DNA from 2 places in the Kribbella sp. NPDC049584 genome. Region 1 is predicted to be linked to the other one. Evidence: riboswitches for the same ligand, from Rfam matches in the RefSeq annotation. Region 1 holds a riboswitch; the other holds the start of a gene.

Region 1 (14,530 bases):
CTGTGCAGCTACGAATGGTCGGACATCACCGAGAAGACGGCGCACTGGGAGCAGGCATACTCCAGCGATGGCGGCAAGACCTGGGAAACCAACTGGATCATGGACTTCACCCGGCGCGCCGATCCCCCGCCCGCGCTCGACGTACCGAAGCTCACCGACGACTTCGACTTCCTGGTCGGCCGCTGGTCGTTCCACAACCTCCGCCGCCGCCCGGTGCTCGGCGAACCGTTCGAATGGCACGAGTTCGACGCCGAACTCGAAGCTACGACGTACTTCGACGGCGCAATCAGCGTCGACGAGGGCTGGTATCCCACCGAAGGCTTCCGAGGTGCGACGTTCCGTCTCTATGACCCCACGTCACGCACCTGGGCAATCCACTGGATCAACAGCCAACGCGGCCACCTCGAAACCCCCGTCATCGGCTCCTTCAAGGGCGACACCGGCACCTTCGAAGGCCCCGACGAGTGGAACGGCCAAGCGATAGACGTCCGCTTCCTGTGGACCCGAGGCGTCGACAAGGCGTCGTGGGAACAGTCGTTCTCCACCGACGGCGGTCAGACCTGGATCCCTAACTGGCATATGAACCACACGCGGATCGTGTGAGGAAAGCCCCGGCGTACTGCGGGTGAAGTGCACCCCCCGCGTGCTACGCGGGCGCTACCTTCGTCGCTCCGCTCCTCACCGCACCCGCTCCGCACGCACCCCGCCCAGCCCCCGGCTACCGCCGGTGCATCCTTTCCGGCTTAGCGCCGGGGGTGCCCGGCTACCGCCGGGTGCGCCCGGCTGCCGCCGGGGAGTGCCGGCTTAGCGCCGGGAGTTGCGGGCTGCCGCCCGCAGGTCGCTCGCTGGCGCTCGCGGGTGACTGCCACGTGGCGGCGAGTGCCTGCGGTCGAGGTGGATCGGCTGACGAGCTGGTCTGGGAGTCCAGGCTGGTCCGGGTGCACGTGGACGGATGAGGGACGTCGTAGCCACGGGCGAGTGACTTCCCGACGCTGCTGTCGATGGGACGGCGACGCGGCGCGTGGGTGATTGGCAGGTGGCGATCACGTGGCCCGCCTGCCGTATGCGCTGCTGTCACCGCCAGCGGCAGCTGGCAGATCTACCGGCGATAAGCCGGGGGGGCGGGTGGGAGCGGGCGTAGCCGTTGCGTCGGAGGAGCGCAGCGACGACAAAGCAACTGCGTAGCACGCGTGGGTCGAACCACCTCTCTCCGATCACCACCCCCCACTCACCCACGGGCGCCGACCAAGCAGTCACCCGCGGGCGCCGGCCCGCGCGTGGGGGCTTATCCCAGCTGCCTGACGGCGGCGAGAGTCGACAGGGCGGCTTGGGTTGCCTCGTAGCCCTTGTCTTCTCGGCTGTCGGGTAGCCCGGCTCGGTCGAGTGCCTGGGGGTCGTTGTCGCAGGTGAGGACGCCGAAGCCGACGGGGACGCCGGTGGTGACGCCGACCTGCATGAGGCCCTCGGTGGCTGCCTGGCAGACGTACTCGAAGTGGGGGGTGTCGCCGCGAATCACTACGCCGAGCGCGACCACTGCGTCGTACCCGGACTTTGCCGCATGCAACGAAGCCACAGGAAGTTCGAAGGAACCGGGCACGCGGATGACCGTGTAGTCACTCACCCCGGAGTCCTCCAATGCCCGCACTGCCCCGGCCAACAGACCGTCGGTGACCTTCGGGTGCCACTGGGCCGCGACGATGGCGACGCGGGCGCCGTCTACCCGCGGGGCTTCGATGGTTGGTGCTCCACTGCCCGACATCAGCCGGCTCCGTTCTCTTCCGTGAGTACGCCGCCCGGCAGGTGATGCCCCATCCGGTCGCGCTTGGTTCGCAGGTACCGCAGGTTGTGCTCGGTCGGGTCGATCGAGATGCCGCGACGCTCGACCACGTCGATGCCGTAGCCCTGGACCCCCGCGAGCTTGTCGGGATTGTTGGTGAGCAGCCGAACGGAGGTCACGCCCAGATCAGCCAGGATCTGCGCCCCGGTGCCGTAATCGCGAGCATCCGCGGGCAGCCCGAGGTCCAGGTTCGCGTCGACCGTGTCCCGGCCGGCGTCCTGCAGTTCGTACGCCTGCAGCTTGTGCAGGAGCCCGATCCCGCGCCCCTCATGACCGCGCAGGTACACCACCACACCGCCCTCGGCAGCGACCTGTCGCATCGCCTCGTCCAACTGCGGCCCGCAGTCACACCGCAGCGACCCGAAGACGTCCCCGGTCAGACACTCCGAGTGCAGCCGCACCAGAGTCGGACCATCACCGATCGGGCCGCGCACCAACGCCAGCTGCTCCGACCCGTCCACCGTGTTCCGGTAGCCGTGGGCAACGAAATCGCCGTACTGCGTGGGCAGCGTGGTCGTCGCCACCCGCTGGATCTGAGACTCCGTACGACGCCGGTACCGGATCAGGTCGTCGATCGAGACCAGCACCAGCCCGTGCTCGTCGGCGAACGCCCGCAGTTCCGCGCCGCGCTTCATCGTCCCGTCGTCGTTCACCATCTCCGAGATGACCGCAGCCGGCGTCAGCCCAGCCAGCCGCGCCAGGTCGATCGACGCCTCGGTGTGACCGGGCCGCACGAGTACGCCGCCCTCCCGGCCGCGCAACGGGAACACATGCCCCGGCTGGACCAGGTCGTACGACTCCGAGGCCGAATCCGTCAGTACCCGGATCGTCCGGGCCCGGTCAGCTGCCGAGATGCCGGTGCTGATCCCGTCCCGCGCGTCGACCGAGATCGTGTACGCCGTCCGCATCCGCTCGCGGTTGTGCGGCGTCATCAACGGGATCCCGAGCCGATCGAGCTCCGAGCCCTCCATCGGCACGCACACCACGCCGGAGCTGTAGCGGATCAGGAACGCCAGCAACTCCGGCGTCGCCTTGGACGCGGCGAAGATCAGGTCGCCCTCGTTCTCGCGATCCTCGTCGTCGACCACGATCACCGGTCGCCCGGCGCGGATCTCGTCGATCGCATGCTCGATCGTGTCGAGTTTCAAGACGTTACCCATCTCAGCCCACCACCACTGGTTCCGGCGGAGCTACCCGCTCCCGGTTCTGGATCTTCCACCACGACGCGAACCCGATCACGCAGAACAGTCCGTACACCACGTACATCGTTGCCGACGGGTAGAACTTCGCCTGCACCAGCAGCGGTACGCCGACCACGTCGACCGCGACCCAGATCAGCCAGAACTCGACGAACCCGCGGGCCATCCCGTACGTCGCCAGGATCGAACCGGTCAGGATCCACGCGTCCCACTGCGGGCCCCACGAGCCGAGCTCACGCAGTACGAAGTACGAGATCGCGTACAGCACGATCGCGAGCCCGAGCAGCTCGACCCGCTCGCGCGTGGTCGCCCAGCGCGGCTGCACGCCCTTCGCGGCACCCTGGTGACGGGTCTGGTACCAGCGGTACCACCCGTACAGACTGATCAGCGCGAAGAACACCTGCCGGCCTGCTTGCCCCCAGAGATCCTTGTCCTGCGGGGTGTCGAAGATCCCGCCGACGAAGACCGTGAACAGCAGCACATTGCCGACGATGCCGACCGGCCACGCCGCGACCAGCCGGCGCATGCCGAACAGCGCGCTGGCCAGACCGAACACGTTGCCGACGATCTCCCGGACGAGCACCGGCGAGCCGGCGATCGTCACCTGGGAGTGCAACAGCCAGTCGATCGGGTTCACTTGTTGCCTCCAGCAATTAGTCTCTCGACGTACTTCGCGATCACGTCGACCTCGAGGTTGACCGTGTCGCCGACCTTGTTCCGCCCGAGAACGGTCAGCTCGAGCGTGGTCGGGATCAGGCTGATCCCGAACGTCCCGGACGCGTCGTCGACATCGGTCACGGTCAGCGAGACCCCGTCGACCGCGATCGAACCCTTCTCGGCGATGTACTTGAGGATCTGCGGCGTCGTCGCGATCCGGACGTCCTCCCAGTGCTCCCCCGGCGTGCGGCTCGCGATGGTGCCGGTGCCGTCGACATGACCCTGGACGATGTGGCCGCCCAGCCGCGCGTGTGCGGTGACGGCACGCTCCAGGTTGACCGACGAGCCCTTCTCGAGGCCGCCGAGGCTGGTGCGCTGCAACGTCTCGCGCATCACGTCCGCGGTGAACACACCGTCGCCGTACTCGACCACCGTCAGGCAACAGCCGTTGACCGCGATCGAGTCGCCGTGGCCGGCGTCCTCGGTCACCTTCGGCCCGCGGATCGTCAGCCTGGCTGAGTTGAATTCCTTCCCCACCCCACCGCCCCGGTCGCCGCCGTCGAGCAGGTCCAGGGACTCGACCGTGCCGAGTTCTTCGATGATGCCGGTGAACATCTACTTTCCTCCCAGAGGAACCAGGGTCAGCCGGACGTCGTCACCCAGTCGGCTGACGTCCGCTAGCTTGAACCGCCGAAGGTGGTCGATCGATTCCGCGCCGAGATCGCCGACCGCGGCGAACCCGGAACCGAGCACGGCCGGAGCGACGTACGCGATGATCTGGTCGACCAGACCGGCGCGCACGAAGGCGGCGGCCAGCGTCGGGCCGCCCTCGAGCCACAGGTGCCGGATCTGCCGGTCGTCAAGCTGCCGGAGTACCTCGGCGGGATCATGCGTCGGCAGCAGCAACGTTTCCGCGCGGTCGTTGCGGACCCGCGCGGTCGGCGGGATCTCGCGGTCGCCGACAACGACACGCAGCGGTTGCCGCGCCGCCGGTACGTCGTTCTCGTCGCGGACCGTGAGTTCGGGGTCGTCGTCCAGCACGGTCTGGGTGCCGACGGCAATCGCGTCACACTCGGCCCGATGCCGGTGTACGTCGGCGCGCGCGATCGGGCCGGTGATCCACTTGCTCGTCCGGTCCGGGGCCGCGGAGCGTCCGTCGAGCGTGGTCGCGAACTTCCACGTAACGAACGGGCGACCCGTCCGGACGCTGTGCAGCCAGACGTAGTTGACCGCCTCGGCCTCGTCCCGCAGTACGCCTTCGACGACCTGGATGCTCTTGCTTGCCAGCTTGTCGGCGCCGCCGGCCGCAGTACGGTTCGGGTCCGGTACGGCGTACACGACGCGCGCGATCCCGGCCTCGATCAGGGCGTCCGCGCAGGGGCCGGTCCGGCCGGTGTGGTTGCAGGGCTCGAGCGTGACGTACGCCGTACCGCCACGGGCTCGCGCTCCAGCCATTCGGAGCGCCTCGACCTCGGCATGCGGGCCGCCGGCAACGGCGTGGAAGCCCTCGCCGACGGGATGTCCGTCGGGGCCGGTGACGACACAGCCGACCACCGGGTTCGGATGGGTGCTGCCGACACCTTTCGCGGCCAGTTCGACCGCACGCCGCATCCACGCGACATCCATCGGCGAAGCGTTGCTCACTGCTCTTCGGTCCCTCGTCGTCACGGACGCGCTACCGGGGTCTCGTGACGACCGGCGACCACGCTCCGCCACCCGGGCTTCGCCGTGCGCCGCCAAACTCGCGCACGTCCCGACCGGACGTCAGAGCACACCCGCCGACCGCGTGCGCCTCCCATCCGGACTTTCACCGTCGGTCCCGGAATTCCACCAGGTCAACCAACTGCCGAACTGCAGCAGCCGGGTCGCGGACTATCACCGCCGGCTCGGAATTACACCGACCCCGGAGCACGCGAGTGGGTTCACTCGTGGTTCAAGTATGCCCCTCCCCACAACCCACACCACGACCCAGGTCACATCGTGGTCCTGCTTGTACCGCCGGCCCGGCCCGATCCGCCGGCCAAGCACCAGGACGCTCACGGGAGCCGGCGCACCGGCAGTTGCGGGAGCGGGCGAGGAGGCAGGAGCTCCACCCACCACCGGCGCCGCGACCGACCGCCGCCCGTCAGTGACGCCGCTCGCTGGCTCCCCGCCTTGGAGTGGGTGGCGGCGACGGTCGGCGGGTTGCCGGGCTCGGGGACGTCCCGGCCGGGGCGCTGGGTGTCGGACGGTTGGTGGGCGAGCGAGCCGGCGGAGGCCCAGCTCGGAGTGCTGGGTGCGGGCGGCGAGTGGTGGGCGTCCCGGGCCGGCTGGGGTCCAGTTCGGGTGCTGGCGTAGGCGAGGGTTGGTGCAGTTCACTGCCGCAAACCCGATCCGTTTGCGATTGCAAATATCAAGGCGATTCGGGCTGGGCAATGCCGTTCGCGAGTGTGAAGATGTTTGCAATCGCGATGCGATATGGCCGGTGGAAGGGGCAGATCGATGGACCAGACGGCGCACAACATGCAGCAGCAGATCGAGCTGTATGGCGAGCCGCTCGGGGAGACTGTGCGGCGCGTGTTGGCTCCGCTCGGGCTGACTCAAGGCGGGCTCGCGCAGGTGATCGGGCTGTCAGCGCCGATGCTGTCCCAGTTGGTGAGCGCCCAGCGGGTCAAGATCGGCAACCCGGCGGTGATGTCACGGCTGCGCGCCGCCTCAGAGCTTGCCGACCTGGTGATCACGCATGAGATCCAGGAGTTTGACATTCCGGACGCGGTGGACCGGATCCGGGCGACGAACGGCGCGCTCACCACCTCCGGACCGACCACGCAGTTGCCGGCTCAAGGCGGCACACCGCCGTACGCGACACCGCCAGGGCTCGGAGCTCAGCCGCCAGGTGTCGCCGGCGCGAATGTTGCGTCCGGCACGCAATCCGCCTGGCCCACCGCGGCCGCGATGCCACCCAACGACGGCGCCGTCCCGGCCCGGACCATCGTGCGAGCGATCCAGGACCTACTGCGCGAGGTCGCGTCGACCGACGAGGTCCAGCGAGCAGCCGCCGCCATAGCTCCGGAGTCGCCGGCCCTGGCCGAGTTACTCCTGGCCTACGGCACCGGCAGGACCGCGGACGCCGTGGCCCACTACGAACAACACCACGGCTGAGCAGGTGGTGGTGGTCGAGTCCGGCGTACCGGAGCAGGTGTTCACAGACGCGGACTCGCCACGGCGCGACGTCACAGGTGCTGTAAAAGGCCGGCCCTGGCGCAAATGGTTGCCGAGGGCCACTATGGAGACGGGCCCGGCAGCCGGGTCGACCATGGCTGGGGGATGGTTATGGTGAGAGATCCTCGGTTGATGATCTCGACGGCGCTCACCGTCGGGCTGACAGCGATGCTGGGCCTGACGGTGAGCACCGAGCCACCACCCGCCGCGACCGCGGCCGCACAAGTCACAGCGACAAGGCAGCCGGCCACGCAGGTAGCGAAGCCGAAGTGGGTCTATCTGACCTTCGACGACGGACCGAGCGCGCGCTATATACCGCGCAGATCCTGAAGATCCTTCAGGCCTACCACGTGCGGGCGACGTTCTTCGAGCTCGGCCAGAACGTCAAGCGGTACCCGGCCGTCACCCGGCGGGCCGACCAGCTCGGCCACAGCGTGCAGAACCACTCCTGGTCGCACCCGAACCTCACCAAGGTCAACTGGGCCACGTTCAAATATCAGGTCCGCACGACCGACCGTTACCTCCGGGCACAGACCGGTTACACCCCGCGGTGCCTGCGACCGCCGTACGGCGCGACGAACCGGGTGGTCGCGCAACGAGCTGCGATGCTCGGCAAGAAACTCACGCTGTGGACCGTCGACCCGGCCGATTGGAGCCGACCCGGTACGTCGATGATCGTGCGTCGGGTCCTGACGAAAGTGCGGAGCGGATCCGTGGTCCTGATGCACGACGGCGGCGGCAATCGGAGTCAGACCGTCGCCGCGCTCCCGAAGATCCTGAAGGTGCTCAAAGCGCGGGGATACCTCTTCTACCCGTTGTGGTGTCACTGACAGGCGTCCGCTATTCGTTACTCGTTGACGCGGCAGCGGCGTGGGCGCTGGCTTTCGGCGGGATCCTGCCCAGGGTGGACGGGAGGAGTGAGCCACCCACCGCCCTGGGGGACGCATGGATGTCCGCTTGACGCGCGCCGGGAACCGAATGATCGGTCTGGCGATGATGATGCTGGTGAGCGCGGTGATCGGCACGGTCGTGGTCGCGGCCGCGAAGTCACCCGCCAAACCAGCCACGCCCGAACCGCCTGCCGCGGCGCCGGCCGCCGCCAGGGCCACGCCGACCACGACTCCGCTACCTACCAAGTACGTCGTCCTGACGTTCGACGACGGCCCCGACGTCGAGTACACCCCGAAGGTGCTCGAGATCCTCGCGAAGTACGACGCGAAGGCGACGTTCTTCGAGGTCGGGCAGAACGTCCAGAAGCATCCCGAGTTGACCAAGCTCGTCCACGCCGCCGGCCACAGCGTGGAGAACCACACCTGGACACACGCTGATCTGCGGAAACTGAGCGCGACCGCATTCCGGCAGCAGATCATGTCGACGGACCAGGCGATCCGCGCACAGATCGGAAGTACGCCGGGCTGCCTCCGACCGCCGTACGGCGCGGTGAACGCGGCCGTCCAGCAACGGGCAAAGGCGCTGGGCAAGGATCTCGTCGTGTGGACTGTCGACTCGCGCGACTGGACCAAGCCAGGCACGACGGCCATCGTCCAGCGGGTGATCAAGAACGTCCGCAGCGGCTCGGTGATCCTGATGCACGACGGCGGCGGTAACCGCAGTCAGACCATCGCCGCGCTGCCGATCATCCTCAAGACCCTCAAGGCGCAGGGGTACGGCTTCCGCACCCTGACCTGCTAGCCCGACTCAGGGCCCTAGGCCAGGGCGCTCACCAGCGGTACGACGTCGGCGATCGACTCGACGATGCGGGTCGGGCGGTACGGGAACCGCTCGACCTCGTGCTCGCCGGTCGAACCGGACAGCACGAGCACGCTGCGCAGGCCCGCCTCGAGACCGCTGATGATGTCGGTGTCCATTCTGTCGCCGATCATGACGCTGGTTTCGGAGTGCGCCTCGATCCGGTTCAGCGCGCTGCGCATCATCAGCGGGTTCGGCTTGCCGACGAAGTACGGCTCGACACCGGTCGCCCGGGTGATCAGCGCGGCCACGGAGCCGGTCGCGGGCAGCGGGCCCTCCTGCGACGGGCCGGTCGGGTCCGGGTTGGTCGCGAGGAATCGCGCGCCGCCGGTGATCAGCCGGATCGCCTTGGTGATGGCTTCGAACGAGTACGTCCGGGTCTCGCCGAGGACGACGTAGTCGGGGTCGCGGTCGGTCAGCACGTACCCGATCTCGTGCAGCGCGGTCGTCAGGCCCGCCTCGCCGATCACGTACGCCGTGCCGCCCGGACGCTGGTCGTCCAGGAACTGGGCGGTGGCGAGCGCGCTGGTCCAGATCGCCGTCTCCGGGATGTCGATGCCCGCGGCAAGCAGGCGGGCATGGAGGTCGCGCGGCGTGAAGATCGAGTTGTTGGTGAGGACGAGGAACTTCTTCCCGGACGTCTGCAGCGCGGCGATGAACTCACCGGCTCCGGGGATCGCGCGCTCCTCGTGCACCAGCACGCCGTCCATGTCCGTCAGCCAGCTCTCGACCGGTTTGTGCTCGCTCACCGGCTCATCGTAGTGGCCGGACGGAAACTGTCGGTGGAGGCGGCAAGAATGCGGGCATGGAGTTGTCCGGGTACCGAGAGTTGTGGCGAGCACACGGCGTGGTGTCGCTGCTGGTGGCTTCGCTGCTCGCGCGGCTGCCGATGCTCGCGACGATGGTGCCGATCGCCTTCCTCGCTAAGGACGCCAGTGGCTCGTTCCGCTGGGCCGGTGTGGTGGCTGGGGCGTACTCGATCGGCACGGCGGTCGCCGGGCCGGTCTGGTCGCGGGCCGCGGATCGGCGCGGGCCTCGGGGCGTGTTGTTGGTGACCGGGATCGCGTGGAGTGTCGCGCTGCTCGCGATCGCCTTGTTGCCGGCCGGGTTGCATCGATTGCTGCCTGCGTTGGCGGTGGTCGCGGGTGCGCTGGTGCCGCCGGTGATGCAGACGTTGCGGGCGGCCTGGCCTCGGGTCGTGCAAGGCCCGGCGCTGCGGACGGCGTACTCCGTGGATGCGACGGCGCAGGAGTTGCTGTTCATGGTCGGGCCGATGCTCGGCGCGACTGCTGTGAGCGTGGCCAGTCCACGACTCGGCGTGCTCCTCGCGGCGGCCATGTCAGCGGTCTTCATCTGGTGGTATGCGCTTCGACAACCCAAGCCGGTCCCGCACGATCACCACACCAAGGTGACTGCGCGGCAGTTGCTCTGGCATCGGCACAGGTTGCCGTTGATCCTCGCGTTCGGCCTCTGGGTGACCTCGTTCAACGGGATCTCGCTGGGGATCGTCGCGTTTGCGGACGAGCACGGTCAACGGCTGATCGCCGGGATCTTCGAGGCCGTCTGGGCGTTCGGCAGCCTGGTCGGCGGCGCTGTCGCGGGTGCATTGCCCGGTCGGCGTACGTCGTACCTGTGGCGGCGGGCTGCTCTGGTGGCGGCGGGGATGCTGCTGTGCGTGTTCGCGACCTGGTCGTCGGTGTCGTTGGGGATCGCGTTGTTTGTGTCGGGGCTGACGTTGGCGCCGGCGATCGGCGCGCTGTATGAGCGGCTTGGTGCGTTGACGCCGGATGTGGCGCGGACCGAGGTGTTCGGCTGGATGGGCAGCGCGGCGATGGGCGGCGCGGCGATCGGGGCCGCTGTGTCGGGTGCGGTGATCGACGGGTTCGGCGTGCTGTACGTGTGGCTGCTGGCCGCCGTACTTGCCGGCGCGTCGGTGGTGTTGCTGCTGCGAGTGCCGCCGGGGCAGGCGGAGGAGTTGGAGCCGGAATCGCCGGCGCGGCAACGCTCGGAGGCGGGGTCAGAGGCCGAGTCGACGGCGCTGGTAGGGCCGGAGCTACCGGCCGGTGGATTGCTCCGCGAGGGTGCGTAGGTTGTCGACCATCACGTTGGGGTCGTCCGCCGCGTAGACGGCCGAGCCGGCCACGAACACGTCGGCACCGGCTTCGGCGCACCGCTCGATGGTGTCGGCCGAGACACCGCCGTCGATCTCGATCCACAGGTCCAGGCCGTGCTTGTCCAGCAGCTGGCGGGTGCGGCGAATCTTGGGCAGGCAGATGTCCAGGAACTTCTGGCCACCGAAGCCGGGCTCGACGGTCATGATCAGGATCATGTCGAGCTCGGGCAGCAGGTCCTCGTAGGGCTCGATCGGTGTCGCCGGCCTGAGCGCCATCGCGGCCCGCGCTCCCTTGGACCGGATCTCCCGCGCCGTCCGGATCGGCGCCCGGCAGGCCTCGATGTGGAACGTGACGCTCGCAGCGCCCGCCTCGACGTACCCGGGCGCCCAGCGGTCCGGGTCCTCGATCATCAGGTGACAGTCGAGCGGCAGATCGGTCGCCTTCGCCAGCGACTCGACGATCGGCATCCCGAGCGTCAGATTCGGCACGAAGTGGTTGTCCATCACGTCGACATGCAGCCAGTCCGCGTTCGACACCGCAGCGGCCTCGTCGGCCAGGTGGGCAAAATCGGCGGTCAGGATGCTGGGCGCGATCTGAATCCCCATGGGCGTCAATCTACCGAGACTCGACCCGGCTGCCGCAAGGTGGGCCGCACGACCCCTTGAACGGCGGCTGCACGGCGCACCCAACCGCGCACCCAACGGCGCACCCAACGGCCCACTCAACGGCCCACTGAACGGCCCATTGAAACGGCCCACTGAACGGCCTGGTCGACGGACTCGACGGTCGTGAGGTCGGTGGGAAGCGGTGGGCGGCGGATCACGACGACCGGGAGATGGAGCTCACGGGCGGCGTCGAGTTTGGCCGAGGTAGCCGGGCCGCCGCTGTCCTTGGTGACCACGACGTCGATGCGGTGCTCGCGGAGGAGAGCCAGCTCGTCAGCGAGGGTGAACGGACCGCGCGCGAGGATCAGCGTGCACCAGGTCGGGCGGGGTTCGGGCGGGTCGACGCAGCGGGCGAGCGTCCACAGGCCGGTGGTCGCGAAGGCGTCGAGACCTTGCCGTCCGATCGTGAGAAAGACGCGCTTGATCCTGAGATCCGGAAGCAGCTCGGCCGCGGCGGCCGCGGAGTCGGCCCAGTGCCAGTTGTCGCCAGGAGCAGGAGTCCAGCCCGGACGGCGAAGAACGACCAGCGGTACGCCGGTCTCGCGGCTCGCGGCGTCTGCGTGCGCAGTCATCGTCGCGGCGAACGGATGCGTAGCGTCGATCATCGCGTCGACCCGATGCTCGCGAAGCCAGTCCGCAAGCCCGTCGGCCCCGCCGAACCCACCCGTCCGGACCTCACCGACAGGCAGCCGCGCTTCAGTCGTGCGTCCGGCCAGCGACGAGACGACATCGAGACCCTCGGCGGTTAGCAGCTCGGCAAGGGTCCGCGCTTCACCAGTCCCGCCGAGGAGCAGGACCTTCATCGCGCCCGGTCTGCCGAGTAGAGATGGCTGTCGCGGAAGGTCGTTGCTGAGAGCACCTTTCCGGCGATGATGACGGCAGTACGACGAATGTTCGCGGACTTCACCTGGCCGGCAATATCGGCGAGGGTTCCGCGGAGGACCAGTTCGTCATCGCGGGACGCGCGGGCGACGACGGCTACCGGGCATTCGGGGCCGTAGTTCGGGATGAGTTCGTCGACCACCCGGTCGATCTGTTGGACCGCGAGATGGACGACGAGGGTCGCCCGGCTGGCACCGAGGCTCGGAAGGTCTTCGCCGGCGGGCATGGCGCTCGCGCTGCCGCCGATACGCGTCAGGATGACGGTTTGGCCGACCTCGGGGACGGTCAGCTCACGGGCGAGGGTTGCTGCCGCGGCGGCGTAGGCCGGCACGCCGGGCGTGACGTCGTACGGGATGTCCAGGATGTCGAGGCGGCGCATCTGTTCGGCCATTGCGCTGAAGACCGAGGGGTCGCCGGAGTGGAGGCGGGCGACGTCCTGGCCGGCGGTGTGGGCGGTGGCGAGTTCGGCGATGATCTCGTCGAGGGTCAGGTTCGCGGTGTCGATCTTGCGGGCGCCGGGTGGGCAGTGGTCCAGGAGCTCGACGGGGACGAGCGCGCCGGCGTACAAGCAGACCGGCGACGCCGCGATCAGGTCGCGCCCGCGCACGGTGATGAGATCGGCAGCACCCGGACCGGCCCCGATGAAGTGAACGGTCACTTCACCACGCTCCAGATCGTAACCGGCATGGCCGGGCGCCAGCCGGTCATGGTTCCCACGGCGGAGGCGCGTTGCACGGTGAGGCGGACCAGGTCGCCGCCGTAGGTCTTGTACCAGTCGGCGATGAGGGACTCGGTTTCGAGCGTGACACCATTTGTCACCAGGCGGCCGCCGGGTTTGAGGGCACTCCAGCAGGCGTCGAACATGCCGGCCGCGGTCGCTCCCCCGCCGATGAAGATCGCATCCGGCGCCTCGAGCCCGTCGAGGGCCGCGGGTGCGGCGCCTTCGACGACGGTGACTGCCGCACCCAGTGCGGCGGCATTGCGTTCCAGTCGCTTGGCCCGATCGGGGTCGCGTTCGATGGCGATCGCCCGGCAGGACTGGTGATGACGGGACCATTCGATCGCGATGCTGCCGGCGCCGCCACCGATGTCCCAGAGAAGTTGCCCGGGTACGGGTGCGAGTCGTGACAGCGCGACCGCGCGTACTTCGCGCTTGGTGAGCTGACCGTCGTTCTCGTAGGCGTCGTCGGGCAGGCCGGGTGCGGTCGAGAGGACGGGGCCTTCGCAGTCGACGGCGATCACGTTGAGGGCGTCGACGTCCTCAGACCACTCGGAGGCGCGCGATCGGCGTACGCGCTCGGTCGGTCCGCCGAGCTGTTCGAGGACGGTGAACTCGCTGGAGCCGTAGCCGCGGGCAACCAAGAGTTGGGCGACCTCGGCCGGAGTCTGCGCGCCTCGGCTGAGGATGAGCAGCTGCCGTCCGGGCTGGAGGTGCGGGTGGACGCGCTCGACCGGCTGATTGACCAGGCTCACCACCTGCACCTGATCCTGCGGCCAGCCAAGTCGCGCGCAAGCCAGCGAGACGCTCGACGGATGCGGGATGACCCGTACGGCGTCCGCGCCGAGCAGCCGCACCAGCGTCGTGCCGATGCCGTGGAACGTCGGATCGCCGCTTGCCAGCACACAGATCCGTTGCCCGGCGTACTGCGAAAGCAACCCGGGAAGCGCCTCGGACAGGGGCGAAGGCCAGGCAACGTGCAAGCCCTCCGGGACGAGGGCCAGTTGGCGGGTGCTGCCCATGACGACGTCGGCTGACTCGACGGCGGCGCGGGCCGCGGGTGACAAGCCTTGCCAGCCATCGGCACCGATGCCTACGACCGTGATCGGGTCAGGCATTGCCGAGAACCTTGGTGATCGTGATCTCGATGACCACGCGTTGCGGGTTCACCCGCGGTTCCTTGTAGCGCTTGGCGTAGCGGCGCTCGGCATCACGTACACGCTCCGGGTCGTCGCTCACGACAGCCCGCCCCTCCAGCGTGCTCCAGCGCCGCCCGTCCACCTGCGTCACCGCAACCGCAGCCTCCCCCAGCCGCCGGATCGCGCGCGCCTTGTACGACGTACCCGAGCAGATAACCCGCACGAGCCCCGCCTCGACGTCCAGCGTCGCCCCCACAGGCGTCGCGTGCACGCTCCCGTCCGCGCGAACGGTACTCAGCACACACAGATGCCGCTCAGCCCAGAACTCAGCCAGTCGCTCACTCAACACCCAGCGATCGTAGACAAGAC
Region 2 (14,530 bases), on a different contig from region 1:
GCAGGTACCGGATCGAGATGTCGTCGTCGATGCCTTCGACGGACAACTCGATCGGGCGGTCCAGTACGGCGGCGTCCAGGCGGGCGCCGCGTTCGATCATCTCGCCGGTCAACCAGACGTGATGCTCGACCATTCTGACCAGTACGTCCATCCCTCTCACCTTTCGACGGGCCGGCAGCCGTAGCCCGGCCGGCGGCTGGAAATGCACTCCACTCGGCGCCGTCAGGAAGAACACCCGCGACGCTTCCCGTCGCCAGTCCCGCGGCGACATCCCATAAGCTCTGGCGAACGCCCGGGTGAACGCCTCGTGCGACCCGTACCCGGCCTCGACCGCAACCTCGAGTACGGCGACCGGCTCGGTCAGCAGCCGGTACGCCGCCCGCTCCAGCAGCACGCGCCGCCGGAACGCGAACGGCGACTCGCCGGCCACCGCACCGATCACCCGGTCGAAGTGGAACCGCGACAGGTGTACGCGCCCCGCGAGCCCGGCGCCGTGCACCGACTCGCAGGGCTCGGCCATGCCGGAGGCCACCACCGCCACGAACTCCTCGAACACATCCGCCATGCCCACCACTGTGCCCCCAACCGTCGCCGCGGACTTGATCGAAATTGCGGAACCAGCAGACTGGTTACCGCAGTACTCCGCAGTGTGTAGTACTGTTCTGCGCGGAACACCTGCTGGAGGAGACCTGATGGATACGAGCCAGCTACTCAAGGGCGTCCTGGACCTCGCGGTGCTCGCCGTACTGCGCGACGCCGACGGCTACGGGTACGACGTACTGCGCCGCCTGCGCGCGGCCGGACTGGAGGACGTGGCGGACGCGTCCGTGTACGGGACGCTGCGCAGGCTGTTCGCGGCCGGCGCGCTGACGTCGTACGTGCAGCCGAGCGAGGAAGGCCCGCACCGCAAGTACTACGGGCTGAACAAGACCGGCCGCGACCTGCTGGCGCAGTCCACCAAGACCTGGAACCACTTCGCCGACACGATGTCGGTGCTGCTGCTGGAGAAGGAGGCCGCGTGAACAGCACCCTGACCGGAGCGGTCGCGCTCTACCTGGCCCAGGTGCGGGCTCAGCTCAACGATCTGCCGCCCGGCGAGCTGGAGGACGTGCTTCAGGATGTCAGCGGTCACCTGACCGAGGTGGCGGCGGAGTTCGGCACGGAGCCGACGCTCGCGGACCTGCAGCAGCGCCTCGGCACGCCGGCGCAGTACGCCGATGAGCTGCGGACCGCGGCCGGCTATCCCCCGCGGACCGCGCCCGTCAGCCAGGACGACCTAGCCGCCGGCTGGAAGGCCCTTCGCTGGGGGCTGATCTCCGGGACCGCCGGACCCTTCTTCGTTGCCGTCAGCATCTTCGCGTGGTCGCGGGACGAGACCCCGTTCTTCGGGCTGCTCGGGCTCGGGATCCTCTTCGCCGCGGCGTTCCTCGGCGTCCAGGCATTGCGCGGCCACGACCCGCGGATCGTGCTGGACACCCGACATGGGGCGCGCGGCGCCGCGGCCATCCGCGGGTGGATCGACCAGATCCCGCCGAATATCCGGCATGAACTCGTCACGATCGGCCAGCCGGTCTGGTGGGTCGTCCGCGGCATCATCGGCGCGGGCGGGTTCTTCGCGCTGTTCGGCGCCGCGTCGGTGACGGTGGTCGGGGCGATTGCGGGCGCGGCGGTGTCGATCTGGATCGGGCGGAAGACACAGCAAGACCGGCGCTGGCTGTGGTACGTCGTCCCGCTCAACGTCGTCGCGGCGATCGTAGTGCCGTCGTTCCTGGCGGCGGCGTACGTCGGGGCGTCGTTCGGGTTCCTCAACAACTACAACGACTACCGGGGCAGCTCCTCGCACTACAGCCCGCCGCCGAACGGGCTGATGCTGAACGGGAACTCGGTCACGAACATCTACCCATTCGATGCCCAGGGCAAGCAAGTCTCGGTCCGGCTGTACGACCAGGACGGGAACCCGATCAGCCTGGAGCAGCAGGACTGCGCGACGAACTACGGCACGCAGTCCCGCGACACGACCAGCAACCTGTTCCCGCAGGCCGTCGTCGTCGCGGACGAGAACGGCGACACCGGTCCGGACAACTGCAAGGACACCACCAGGGCGCCGTTCGTCCCGCCGCCGGCGCCGGCCACCCGCACGACTCCACCGCCGACCGCAGGTCCGACGCCGACACCAACCCCGGCGCCGACCAAGACGCCAACTAACACGCCGACTGTGAAGCCAAGCAAGCCCGCCGGTCCCACCCTCACGGTGCAGCCGACGCGCTAGCGGATCCCGGCAGCGGCGACTCGGCGGTACGTGTAGCCGAGTCGCCGATAGACCGCGATCGCGGCCGCGTTATCGCCGTCCACCATCAACGCGACCCGCCCGTGCCGCTTGACCAGCTCGGCCGTCACGAACCCGCACACCTGCCGAGACAACCCCTTGCCCCGAGCAACAGGATGCGTCGCGACCCCGGCCAGGAATCCGACCCCCGGCGCACTCCACGCATCGGCCGCGATGCTCAGCAGCTCACCACGATCCCCGGTCAGAGCAGCCCACCGCCGTACGCCGGAACGCCCGGGCCACGCGTACGACTTGGGCGACGCCTCGCTGAGCAGCTCTTCCACGCCCACATCGCCATCCAGCCAAGCAGCCGTTGTGGTCAGGTCAGGTACCTCGGACGCGTCCATCCACCCGAACGACGCCGAGAAGGTCAACTCCGGCACACGTTCCGCCAGCTCGCGCACGAGCGCCTCGTCCCCGAACGGACGGTACGACGGACCGACCTCACGCAGTACGTCGCGCACCAACGGCGCCGCGTCGTCCGCCGCCCCGATCACCGCAAGCCGGTCGTGCTTGGACACATCGGGCGAGGCCACCGCCACGGCGTCTCCAGCAGCCCACACCCGTACGCCGTTGCCGAACCCCTGCGCGGCCCACTCGACGATCGGGTCGCCCCCGCTCACCAGCGACAGGTCAGCCGGCGTCCTGATCTCCTGCACATACCAAACCGTATGTCATGCCGTTGACGCGTAAACGACCCGCTACCGCTCGTCCGCCCGCTGGACGGCGTACGGGACCAGGTGGCGGTAGCCGCGGACCGAGAGCCGTCGGAGGCGGTGGAGGTTGTACGCAGAGTGGCCGTCCAGAGCGGCGGCCAGTTCGCGGTCGGCGAGGACGCGCCCGGGTTTGCACTCCGTGGTGAGGCGGGCGGCCAGGTTGACGACCTCGCCGTACACATCGCCGAGGCGGATCAGGATCGTGCCGTAGGCGAGGCCGATCCGCAGCTCGGGCAGTTCCTCGTCGGCGTTCACGGCGTCCTGCAGCGCGAGCGCGACCGCGGCGCCCTGGGCGGCGGTGTCGGCGACGAACAGCACCTCGTCACCTATCGACTTGATCACCCGCCCGCCGTTCAGCGCGACGACGTCCGCGGCCGTACCCTCGAACCGCTCGATCAGTTCTCCGAGCTCTGCCTCGGTCAGCCGGCGGGTCAACCGGGTGTAGCTGACGATGTCCGCGAACCCGACCGCGCGCACACCGCGCGCCAGCTCGTCGGACCCGGCCACCGCCCGCCCAGCGGCCGCGGCCAGATGCCGGCGCCAGACATAGGTCTGCAACCGCTCCATCGCCGGCAGCAGCAGTCCCGCGACCTCGATCGCCTCGTCTGCCGACAGCTTGGAGCTAGCGAGGAAGTCCAGGAACATCGCGGACTGCCAAGACGCCAGCCGCGACTGCGTCTGCCCGAGCTTCCGGGCGAGCGAGGACTCCATCTCGGGCTCGATGAACTTGTCGTCCTCGAGCGCCGCTACCAGCCGCAACGCCTCGACATCGTCGTCGGTGAAGGCCACCTCGTCGTCCGGGACGGTTGCGAACCCGAGCGCGTGCCACATCCGCTCGGCGCGCTGGATCGAGATCCCGGCCCGCTCCGACACCTGCACCCGGGTGAACTTCCGCTCCCCGCCCAGCAGCGTCCGCTCGAAGTCCTGAGCCAACGCGGCCAGATCCGGCGCCCCAGGGTCAGTGGCCCCAGGATCAGTGGCCACCGCGGCGCTCGGCGATGGTGGCGTCGATGGCGTCGCGGAACGCCGGCAGCCGGCGGGTCAGATCGTCGAACTTCTCCCGGGTGAAGTGCAGCAGCTGCAGCCGCGACTTCGCCGTGACGGTTGCCGTCCGCAACGTGTTCTTCCGGACCGCGACCTCGCCGGCGATATCGCCCGGGCCGAGCGTGGCGATCTCCTGGCCCCTCTCCCGGACCGACGCCGTACCGCTCAGGATCAGGTACGCCGCGTCGGGCGGCGTCTGCTCCAGGATCAGCGACCAGCCGGCCGGCACCGAAACTTCCTCACCGGCCCGGAAGATGTCCCTGATGTCCTTCCCGGACAGATCCGCGAACAGCGGGAGATCCCGTGGGGACGTCCTACCCAGTGCCACGTCGCTCCTCCTCGTCGGCCCCGTCTGGCCCCGTCTGGCCCCGTCTGGCACGGCGCCCGCCGGTCGACCCGGCGATCCGCCGATGTTTCCAGTCGGTAACTCTAACGGCTCGTAGACGCCGTGGTCACCCTATGATCCGAAACACGCCCGACAAGCGTGACTGACGAGTTATCTAGCTGCTGGTGCGGCGTCGGCGGCCTGGTCGGGCTGTTCGGCGGCGGACCGGGCGGCGTGGGCCTACCAGGCGGGGGCCTGCGAGGCGGTCTTCGAGGCGGCGGGCCTCGCGGCGGATCGGCTGGGCGAGGTACTCGCCGAGGATCAAGCCGGAGGCCAGGGCGACGCCGATGGCGACCGCGGTGCCGAGGCTGACGATGCCGATCAGGTTGCCGAGGCCCATCAGCTCGTAGAGACCCTTGTAGATCGTGAGTCCCGGCAACAGCGGAATCGAGCCGGCAACGACCACGACCAAAGGCGGTACACCGACGCGACGCCCGACGGAGTAGCTGCCCAGCCCGACGACACACGCCGCCGCGGCCGTCGACCAAGCCGGACCGAACGACGCCCGCGTCATCAGCGTGAAGACCAGCGAGCCCAGCGCGCCCATGACGGCGACCGGCAGCAACGCGCGGAGAGGTGCGTACGACGCGTAGGCGAACGCGACCGCCATCACCGCGCCGGAGAAGACCATGATCGGAAGATTCCCGAGCTGGATGGTCTCCGCCTCGATGCCGACGTGCAGCCCGAGCTTGAGTCCCAGTGCGAGCCCGAGCGACACCCCCGCGATGATTCCGCCGGTGAGCAGCATCGCTTCGAGACTTCGGGCCGCGGCGGTCACGTAGTACCCGGTGATCGCGTCCTGGACGGCGCCGGTGAGCGCGATCCCGGCCAGCAACATAATGATGCCTGCGGCAACGACCAGGGACGGTTTGACCGGCGCGTGGACGGCGTACAGGAGCAAGGCAACCGCGGTCGCGACGAAGGCGCCCGCGACCTGTTGGTAGAACGCCGGCAGCCGCTGCCGGTTGAACCAGCGGTTGCTGACGTCGATCACGATCGCGGTGAGCACCGCCACCAACGTGATCAGCCAGCCGCCGCCGAGCAGCAGCGTCGCGCCGCCGGCCATCACGCCCCACGCGAGTACGGCGCTCCACCGCGGGTACGGCGGACCTGCCGACGTCAGGCGGGCCAGCTCGCGCGACGCCTCCTCGCGGGTGAGGTCGCCGCGAGCGAACCGTCGTACCAGCTGGTCGACGTCGGTGAGCCGGGAGAAGTCCTGCGAGCGGTACCGGACCAGCCGGATGTGCGTCTCGGGCGCGACGTCGGGCGCGGCCTGGTACGAGACCGCCATCGACGTGAACGTGATGTCGACCTCGCAGCCGCGCAGTCCCCCGGCCGCGGTGACGCCGAGGATCGTCGCGGTCGCGTCCGCCGTACCAGCGCCGCTGGACAGCAGCACCTCACCGACCCGCAAGGCCAGGTCGATGGTCGCGTAGACCTCCCGCTGCTCGTCAGGCTGCATCTACTGCTCGAGGAGCCGATGGGCCATCGCGAGGTCGGTGATCAGGATGTTGACCCAGCCACCGAGCATCGCGGCCCGGATCGCGGAGTACTTGCGTTCACCGCCGGCGACCCCGATCCGCCGCGGCACCGCCAGCAGCTCCTTCGCGGTCACTCCGATGACACGCTGGTCGAACGTCGAACGCACAAGATTTCCCTCTTCGTCGAAGAACCGGAAACACACGTCGCCGACGGCACCGAGCCGGCGCAGCTCGTCCTGGTCGGCCTCCGCGACAGCGTTCCCGCTGCGCTGCAGCAGCGGCGAGGGCTCGAGACTGCCGATCCCGACCAGGGCGTCGGTGAGCTGTCCCCACGTGCCCAGAACGTCCCGAACCGACACGTCGTTCATCATCGCCCGGCGTACAGCGGGCGTCCCGACCAGACCGGGCGCCGGCAGGTAGACCGGCATCCCGCCGGTCAGCTCGGCGAACCGCGCGGTCAGCCGGGTGGCCTGCATCTGCACCGCGGCATCGCCCAGACCGCCGACGATCTGGACGACCTTGTCCACCACCGGCACGCTCTTGCGCGGCATCCGGTCGACGGCGCTGATCAGCGTCTCGCTCCAGGACGAGATCCCGACCACGTGGCCGCCGGTCAGTGTCATGTCCAGGTACGCCGCCGCGCCCGAACCGAGCGCCGGCAGGACATCGTCCCCAACGCCGAGCGTGTCGACGACGACCGCGTCCCGCAGCCCGTACCGGCCCTGCAGCTCGTCCTCGAGATCGCTGTGCACGCCGCTCGGCATGGTCACCACGGTGTGCACGATGCCGACATCGACGGCCTGCTTGAGCATCCGGGACACCCGCGCCTGCGACAGGTTGAGCTCGGCGGCGATCTGCGGCTGGCGGATGCCCTTCTCGTGGTACATCCGCGCAACCTTCGCGAGCAACCGCAGCTCGTCCAGCCCCGGCTGGCGTACTGCGCGGTTCGCGTTCACTCGACCCCCTCGAAACGTCAGGAATACGGACTATAGGTCAGGCAGACAGAGGTAGACCCGCGGTGATCCTCCGGGGTCGGGGATCGGGGCGTTCGAGGTGTCCCGCTTGCCGGAGGCGACGATCGAGCCGTCGCGCGGATCGACGATCGTGTACGCGAGCGGGACCGTGTCGTCGAACACCATCACCGGGCCGCCGTTCTCGTGGTAGACGATCAGCATCCCGTCCGCGCCGCTGAGGGCACGCCCGGTGATGACACGGGTCCAGTCCGGCACCATGTCGGTGGTCGGCAGGCCCGCCAGGATCTTCCCGAGCATCCCGACGTACGTCGAACCCTCGAAGCCGACCGCCTCGCGCCAGCCCGCGCCCGGCGCCAGGAAGAACTCGGAGTGCCCCGGCTCCTCGGGATGCAGGCGCCACTGCCACAGGCTGCCCGCGCCGTAGACGACACCCATCGTCCCGCCCGCGCACAGGTTGCTCCACGCCTCGTGGCCCTGCCACCAGCCCTCGCCGACGCCTGTCCGGCCTGTGTGTTCGTACGTCGGTTCGCCGTTCGCGACTGCTTTGATCGGCTCGTTGCGCCACATGTCCGCGACTCGTTCGGGGACATGCTCGCCGGTGTGACCGGTCTGGCACCACTGGAAGTCGAGCCAGTCGGCGTCCTGGTGGGCGTTCGCGCGGATGTGCGGGCGGTAGTGGATACCGGTCGGCTGCCCGTAGCAGTCGACAGCGTGCACCTCGGCCCCACCCGCCGCGGTCTGCGGCTCGTCACCTGAGCCGTCGCCGCCGACCAGGTAGATCGCCGGTCGAGCGCCGTACCGCGCGACCAGATAGCGGCAATACCGCGCATACTCCTCCGGCGGTACGACGGTGCCCGCCACGTCGAGACCCTTCCAGCCGAAGCCCTGGAATACGGGCTGTAGCACCGGGACCAGGCCGTGCTCGACCAGGATGTCCAGCAACACGTCCAGGTATTGGAAGTACTCGGCGTTCAGCTGGTTGAGATGGCCGTCGGGCAGGTCCTCGAAGCCGACGTCGAAGCCTTCGTCCTGGGCGCGGTCGCGGGGACCGACCGCGTGCATGTCCGGTTGCACCGTCATCAGCAGGACCGCGTTGAAGCCCTTCGCCTGCCGGTCAGCGGCGTACTCGCGGACCTGCTCGGGGGTAGCGCGCCAGGGTAGGGCCCAGGCTGTGTCGGCGACCAGGATCGCGGGAGTCCCGTCGGCGTGGACCAGACTGCGGCCGCCGGGAGACATCCGCCAGAACCCATGCCGGTAGAACGGGTTGAGCTCGTCCGCGCCCGCAGGGCGCACCTCGAACTCGCCGCTCTTCCAGCGCCAGCGACCCGCCTCCGGCGGGGCGAAGCGGACCCGCCAGGTGTGCCCGCCGTCCCAGAACGCCGGCCGCCGGAGGCGGCGGCCGGACTCGTGCTCGAAGTCAACCCAGACCTCGGCGCCGTACGAGTCGGCGTCCTCGCCGGTCAGCCGGAGTTCGATCTCGCGGCAGACGGATGAGATGGACATGACACTCCCGGGATGCTCGTTGCCGTTAAGCTGATCATGAAAGACACGTGCTCTGGGGTCGGTGAAATTCCGAGCCGGCGGTGACAGTCCGCGACCCGTGACTTCGCGAGAAGAAGCGGTTGACCTGGTGGAACTCCGGGACCGACGGTGAAAGTCCGGATGGGAAGACGCACGTGGCAGCTTCACGTTTCCTGCGCGAAAACAGGAGCGTGAGGTTTGTCGTTGCCCCGGAGTGCTGTCCAGAGCACTGCCGAGAGGACACCGACCGTGAACACCATCACCAGCCTCGACACCGTCGAACGCGCCATCGCCGAGATCGCCGCCGGACGGCCGGTCGTGGTCGTCGACGACGAGGACCGCGAGAACGAAGGCGACCTGACCTTCGCCGCGAGCCTCGCCACCCCCGAACTGATGGCGCTGCTCGTGCGCCACACCAGCGGATACGTCTGCGCCCCCGCGGCGCCGGAGCTGCTGGACCGCCTCGAGCTGCCGCTGATGGTCCCGAACAACCAGGACAGCCTGCGCACGGCGTACACGATCTCCGTGGACGCGGCGACGGGTGTCGGCACCGGCATCTCCGCGGCCGACCGGGCGCGGACCGTCCGCGTGCTGGCCGACCCCACGGCGCAGCCCGCGGACCTGATCCGGCCCGGTCACATCCTTCCGTTGCGCGCGGTCGACGGCGGAGTCCGCCAGCGCCCCGGTCACACCGAGGCCACCGTCGAGCTGGTCCGGCTGGCCGGCCTGTCGCCGGTGGGCGTGATCGGCGAACTCATGAACGACGACGGAACGCTGATGACCGGCACGGACCTGCGCACGTTCGCCGACGCTCATGACTTCGCGATGATCTCGATCGCGGATCTCGTCAGCTACTTGTCGTGACGAGCTTGCGGGCGGCGTCGGCGATGCCCTCGGGAGACAGGCCGTACCGGTCCAGCAGGTAACCGGCCGACCCCGTGGGCGCGAATTCGGGGAACCCGAGGATCGACACCCGCGCCGGATGATGCTGTACGACGGTCTCCGCGACCGCCCCGCCGAGCCCGCCACCGGAGACGGCCTCCTCGGCGGTCACGATGCCGGCCGTCTCCCGCGCGGCCGCGACCACGGCGTCGGTGTCCAACGGCTTCACCGTCGGCATCGAGAGCACTCGGGCCGAGATCCCTTCCTCGGCGAGCCGCTCCGCCGCGGCGAGCGCGCGCCACAGGACCGTGCCGTTGCTGATCACCGTGACGTCATTGCCTTCGCGAACCGTGATCGCCTTGCCGAGCTGGAACTCGTAGTCCTCCGGATACACCTTCGGCACGCTCATCCGGCTGACTCTGATGAACACCGGCCCCTCCGAGGCCGCCGCCCATCGCAGCGCTGCCGCTGTCTCGATCGGGTCGGCGGGCACGATGATCCGGATCCCGTCGATCGCCCGCAACCAGGCGATGTCCTCGACGGAGTGGTGCGTCGGGCCGAGTTCGCCGTACGCGACGCCTGGGCTCATACCGCAGAGCTTCACGTTGGTGTGCGAGTACGCGACGTCGGCCTTGATCTGCTCCAGGGCGCGCGCCGTGAGGAAGCAGGACGCCGCCGAGACGAACGGGATCCGGCCGCCGTTGGCCAGCCCGGATGCGACGCCGACCATGTCCTGCTCGGCGATCCCGACGTTGATCAGCCGGTCCGGGAACGCCTTACGGAAGCTGTTCAGCTTGCTGGAGCCGACCGAGTCGTTGACCACGCCAACGATCCGATGATCGGCCTCGGCGAGTTGGGCCAGCGTCTCGACGTACGCGTCCCGGCAGTCGTAGCGCGGCTGCGCCGCGATTGAAGAAGAATGGACGAGGGTCATGGGGCCTCCCGGCCTGGACTGAGGAGCGGAGGGAGCGAAGCGACCGGAGCGACGAGGGAAGGCCGGGAGTCACAGCCCCATGACCACGCCGGCGCCGAAGGCCCGGCCAAAAGCACGGTCATGCCAGCTCCTTGAAGGCCTGCTTGAACTCGGCGTCGTCGGGGACGCGGTGATGCCAGGCGACGTTGTTGCTCATGAACGAGATCGGGTGCCCTTTGTGGGTATGGGCGATGACGAACGTCGGCTTGCCCGGCCGGAACGGTACGGCGGAGAGCACGTCGAGCAGTTCGCCGTGATCGTGCCCGTTCACCTCGACCACCGCGAACCCGAACGCGGCCGCCTTGTCCGGCAGCGGGTCGAGGTCGTTGGTCTCCTTGGTGGTCGCGCCCTGCTGCAGCCGGTTCCGGTCGACGATCACGGTCAGCCGGTCCAACTGGTACTGCGAGGCCGCCATCATCGCCTCCCAGTTCGAACCCTCCTGCAACTCACCGTCCCCGACGAGCACATACGTACGGCGCATCGAGACGTCGAGCTTGGCCGACAGGGCATGCCCGACGGCGATCGGCAGACCGTGCCCGAGCGGACCGGTGTTCGCCTCGACGCCGGCCACCTTCGTCCGGTTCGGATGACCGTTGAGTGCCGACAACGGCTTGAGGAACGTCGCGAGCTCCTCGACCGGCAGGAACCCGAAGGCCGCGAGCGTGGTGTAGAGCGCGCCGGCAACGTGTCCCTTGCTCAGGATGAAGCGGTCCCGCTCGGGATCGTTCACGGTCGCGGGCGAGATGTCGAGCACAGCGCCGTACAGCGTGGCCAGGATGTCGATCGCGGAGAAGTCACCACCGATGTGCCCGGCTCCGGCATAGTGGACCAGTTTGAGGTCCTGGATCCGGATCTGCTTCGCGGCCTCGGCGATGTGCGCGATCTGCTCGGTCCGGCTGCTGTGAGCAGGCAGGCGTCCGAGCACCGGCAGGGTCGCATGCTCGACAGTCAGAGTCATGCGATCTCCGACATCGAACTCAGCAGGACCTTCTGGACAAGGCGCTGCGCGGCCAGCGCGTCGTGCGAGGCCTGCGCGGCGGCGAGAGCGTCGTCATCCAGTACGTCGAGGGCATGGTGGACCGCCTTGAGAAAGCGGATCGCCTGCTTCGCGGCCTCGACGCTGTCCTCCCGGAACGGGAACTGGTCCAGCTGCCAGACTCCCTCCCAGTTGTTCTTCCGCAGCGTGTGGAAGAACTCGAACGTCTCGACCAGGTGTACCGAGCCGACGACCATGTCGTCGTCCCAGCCCTTCATGTTGTCGTTGACGTCGATCGCGAAGAGCCGGTTGTAGTCGATCGCGAGCTGCGCCGCGTCGGCCGGCGTCTCCTGCCCGTACAGCGAGTGACCGAAGTCGAGCAGGATACCCAGGTTGGGCAGGCCGATCTTCTCGATCCCGAGCAGCGTCCGGGCGACGTTCGGGAAGATGATCTTCACCCGCGGCTCGCGCGGCTTGTACTCGATCACGAAGTTGATGTCCGGGTGGGCCGACACCAGCTCCTTCAGGCCGTCGAGAGCAAGGTTCCAGATGTCGTGGTAGTCGACCTGGAACGGGTAGTCCCAGCCGTCCTGACCCGGCCACAACTTCACGTAGGAGCAGCCGAGCTCCTTCGCCAGCTCGGTTGCCTGGTGCAACAGTTCCATCGCCTGCTTGCGAACGCCGGGGTCCGGGTTCGTGAACGAGCCCTTGACGAAGTCGCGGGTGTAGATCTCCGGCGTGATCGCGATCGCCTTGAGGTTGTTGCGTTGCAGGGCGGCCTTCACCTCGTCGAGCGTCCCGTCGTACCCGGCGAACGGCCAGTTCAGGTCGACGACGGACAGGTCGCCGACGGCGCCGGCGCGGTCGATCTGCTCGATCAGCGTGACGGGATCGCCGTACCCGTCCGTGGCGTAGCGGTCCTTGTAGGTGGCGAAGTGCCAGATACCCGCGCCGAAGACCGGCATGTCAGTCATATGTGTTCCTATCCTTTGAGAGAGCCGGCGGTCAGACCGCCGACGATCCAGCGCTGGAGCAGGGTGTAGGCGATGAGGATCGGGACCACCGCGATCAGGATGCCCGCGGCGAGCCCGGTGTTGTTGTTCGCGAACTGGCCCTGGAAGTTCAGCAGCCCGACCGGGATCGTCTTGTGCGCGTCGGAGTTCAGCAGGATCAGCGCGAACAGGAACTCGTTCCAGGTCGCGACCGCGTCCAGGATCGCGACCGTCACGAGTGCGGGCACCGACAGCGGCAGGATCATCGTGAAGAACACCCGCCAGTCGCCGGCGCCGTCGACCTTCGCGGCCTCGATGATCTCGTCCGGGATCTGCCGGAAGAACGACTGCAGCACCAGCACCTCGAACGGGATGCCGAAGGCCAGGTACGGCCCGATCAGTCCGAAGATGCTGTCGGTGGCGCCGAGCGAGCGCATCATGATGAAGACCGGGACGATCGTGATGTAGATCGGGATCGTCAGCCCCAGGAACACCGAGAACATCACCGTCCGGCGGAACTTCATCCGCAGCTTGGCCAGCGCGAACCCGAGCATCGCCGACACCAGGACGCCGAGCGGCACCTTGATCGCGGCCAGGATCGCGCTGTTCTTGTACGTCGTGGCGAAGTTGCCGATGTCCCAGGCGTCCTTGAAGTTCGTCCAGGTGAGGTGGTCGGGCCACGAAAGCGGACCGTTGCCGATGAAGTCCGCGAGCGGGCGTACGGCGGTGATCACTAGGAGAGCGAGCGGAGAGATCCAGAAGAGGGCGACGACGATCAGGACGAGCGTCATCACCAGGCCTCGGCGTCCCTTGGGCCCGGGACTGGCCGGTTCGGCCGTGTCGAGGGGAAGCTCCACGGCGGCCGGCGCGGTGAGCGTCATGACACCTCCCTCGTCTGCGAACGGACGTACGGGATGCCGACCGCGATGGCCACCAGCGTGATGACGACGGCGATCGCGGTGCCGTAGCCGGCTTGGTAGTACTGGAAGACGTTGAAGTACATCCACGTTCCCATCACCTGCGTCGACGTACCAGGACCGCCGTACGTCATCGCGTAGATCATGTCGAAGACCTTGAACGAATCGATCAGTGACAGGGCGATCACGATGTAGTGCGCGGGCCGAAGGCTCGGCATCGTCACGTGCCAGAACTGTTGCCACTTGGTCGCACCGTCGACGGTCGCGGCCTCGTACAGCTCGTTCGGGATCCCCTGCAGGGCGGCCAAGTAGAGCAGCATCGGGAAACCGGTCCGCAGCCAGATCGCCGGCACCATCACGGCCCACAACGCGGTCGAGTCCTGACCGAGCCACGGCTGTGCCAGCCCGTCCAGCCCGATCAGACGCAGGAACGAGTTGATCGCGCCGTACTGCGGGTTGTAGAGCCAGCCCCAGATGCTCGCGATGGACACGAGCGGCAGGACCGCGGGCGTGTAGAAGATCAGCCGGAGGATCGGCTTCCCGTGCACCTTGCCGTTCAGCGCGATCGCCAGCAGCAGGCCGATGATCGTCGGCACCGCGATCGTGACCACGGTCCAGATCAGGTTGTTCCGGACCGCCGTCACCACGACCGGGTCGTGCGGGAGCTTGAAGTAGTTGTCCAGGCCAACGAACTTGTACGTAGCGCTCAGGCCGTCCCAGTTGGTCAGGCTGAACCACAGTGACGAGACCGCCGGGTACACCAGGAACCCGACGTACACCAGCAGCGCGGGCAGGGCGAACAACCACGGGGACCATCGGCCGCCGCGTTTGGGCTGCTTGGCAACAGCGACTGTCGTTGCCATCGGCTAACTCTTCGCCCAGGCCGAGATGATCTCCTGCATCTTCTTCGACGCCGCGTCCGGGGTGACCTTGCCTTGCAGCAGGTCGCTCTGCACGCTGAAGTACTGGTCGGCCTGCTTCTTCGGGAACGCCTGGTCCTGGATCGTGTAGAACCCGTTCTTGCCGTACTTCTGCGACCACTCCGCCGACAGCGGCAGCGACTTCGGGTCCGGCTCGGCACCCTTCACCGTCGAGGCGGTGATGTTCATCGCCTTCTGCGCCGCGGGCTGCACGATGAAGTCGATCAGCGCGGCCGCCTTGTCCGCGTTCCCGGTCTTGGCGTTGATCATGTAACCCTCGACGAAGCCCGAGTGCCGCGCGGGCGACTTGTCCGTCGGCAGCTCGAAGTTGCCGAACCCGGCGGGGCTCTTCTTCGCAGCCAGGATCGCGCCGGCCTCGGTCCACTGACCGGCGATCGTGTACGCCGTCTTGCCCTGCACGTA

Evidence for each region. Region 1 has a riboswitch for FMN ahead of ribD (bifunctional diaminohydroxyphosphoribosylaminopyrimidine deaminase/5-amino-6-(5-phosphoribosylamino)uracil reductase RibD). Riboswitches for the same ligand answer to the same signal wherever they lie in the genome.
Region 2: it holds a riboswitch for FMN, as region 1 does, so the genes downstream of both, ribB (3,4-dihydroxy-2-butanone-4-phosphate synthase) here and ribD (bifunctional diaminohydroxyphosphoribosylaminopyrimidine deaminase/5-amino-6-(5-phosphoribosylamino)uracil reductase RibD) in region 1, are expected to answer to the same signal.

What each region holds. Positions count from the first base shown of each region.
Region 1 covers NZ_JBFAPF010000001.1:62,172-76,701, forward strand. Annotated here, with positions in the region: gene AB0J62_RS00310 (hypothetical protein) at 1-603, shown strand, start outside; gene ribH (6,7-dimethyl-8-ribityllumazine synthase) at 1,286-1,759, opposite strand; gene AB0J62_RS00320 (bifunctional 3,4-dihydroxy-2-butanone-4-phosphate synthase/GTP cyclohydrolase II) at 1,759-2,997, opposite strand; gene pnuC (nicotinamide riboside transporter PnuC) at 2,999-3,673, opposite strand; gene AB0J62_RS00330 (riboflavin synthase) at 3,670-4,308, opposite strand; gene ribD (bifunctional diaminohydroxyphosphoribosylaminopyrimidine deaminase/5-amino-6-(5-phosphoribosylamino)uracil reductase RibD) at 4,309-5,319, opposite strand; FMN riboswitch at 5,476-5,609, opposite strand; gene AB0J62_RS00340 (hypothetical protein) at 5,848-6,030, shown strand; gene AB0J62_RS00345 (DNA-binding protein) at 6,175-6,834, shown strand; gene AB0J62_RS00350 (polysaccharide deacetylase family protein) at 7,164-7,724, shown strand; gene AB0J62_RS00355 (polysaccharide deacetylase family protein) at 7,840-8,586, shown strand; gene AB0J62_RS00360 (HAD-IIA family hydrolase) at 8,601-9,353, opposite strand; gene AB0J62_RS00365 (MFS transporter) at 9,449-10,732, shown strand; gene rpe (ribulose-phosphate 3-epimerase) at 10,697-11,362, opposite strand; gene AB0J62_RS00375 (cobalt-precorrin-6A reductase) at 11,479-12,225, opposite strand; gene cobM (precorrin-4 C(11)-methyltransferase) at 12,222-12,962, opposite strand; gene cbiE (precorrin-6y C5,15-methyltransferase (decarboxylating) subunit CbiE) at 12,959-14,140, opposite strand; gene AB0J62_RS00390 (PPOX class F420-dependent oxidoreductase) at 14,133-14,510, opposite strand.
Region 2 covers NZ_JBFAPF010000012.1:216,660-231,189, reverse strand. Annotated here, with positions in the region: gene AB0J62_RS33785 (AraC family transcriptional regulator) at 1-565, opposite strand, end outside; gene AB0J62_RS33780 (PadR family transcriptional regulator) at 693-1,022, shown strand; gene AB0J62_RS33775 (hypothetical protein) at 1,019-2,269, shown strand; gene AB0J62_RS33770 (GNAT family N-acetyltransferase) at 2,266-2,985, opposite strand; gene AB0J62_RS33765 (adenylate/guanylate cyclase domain-containing protein) at 3,028-4,026, opposite strand; gene AB0J62_RS33760 (cyclic nucleotide-binding domain-containing protein) at 4,016-4,414, opposite strand; gene AB0J62_RS33755 (threonine/serine exporter family protein) at 4,587-5,933, opposite strand; gene AB0J62_RS33750 (sugar-binding transcriptional regulator) at 5,934-6,908, opposite strand; gene AB0J62_RS33745 (DUF4038 domain-containing protein) at 6,939-8,429, opposite strand; FMN riboswitch at 8,473-8,606, shown strand; gene ribB (3,4-dihydroxy-2-butanone-4-phosphate synthase) at 8,697-9,311, shown strand; gene AB0J62_RS33735 (transketolase C-terminal domain-containing protein) at 9,295-10,263, opposite strand; gene AB0J62_RS33730 (transketolase) at 10,382-11,260, opposite strand; gene AB0J62_RS33725 (sugar phosphate isomerase/epimerase family protein) at 11,257-12,252, opposite strand; gene AB0J62_RS33720 (carbohydrate ABC transporter permease) at 12,261-13,151, opposite strand; gene AB0J62_RS33715 (sugar ABC transporter permease) at 13,148-14,050, opposite strand; gene AB0J62_RS33710 (extracellular solute-binding protein) at 14,054-14,530, opposite strand, start outside.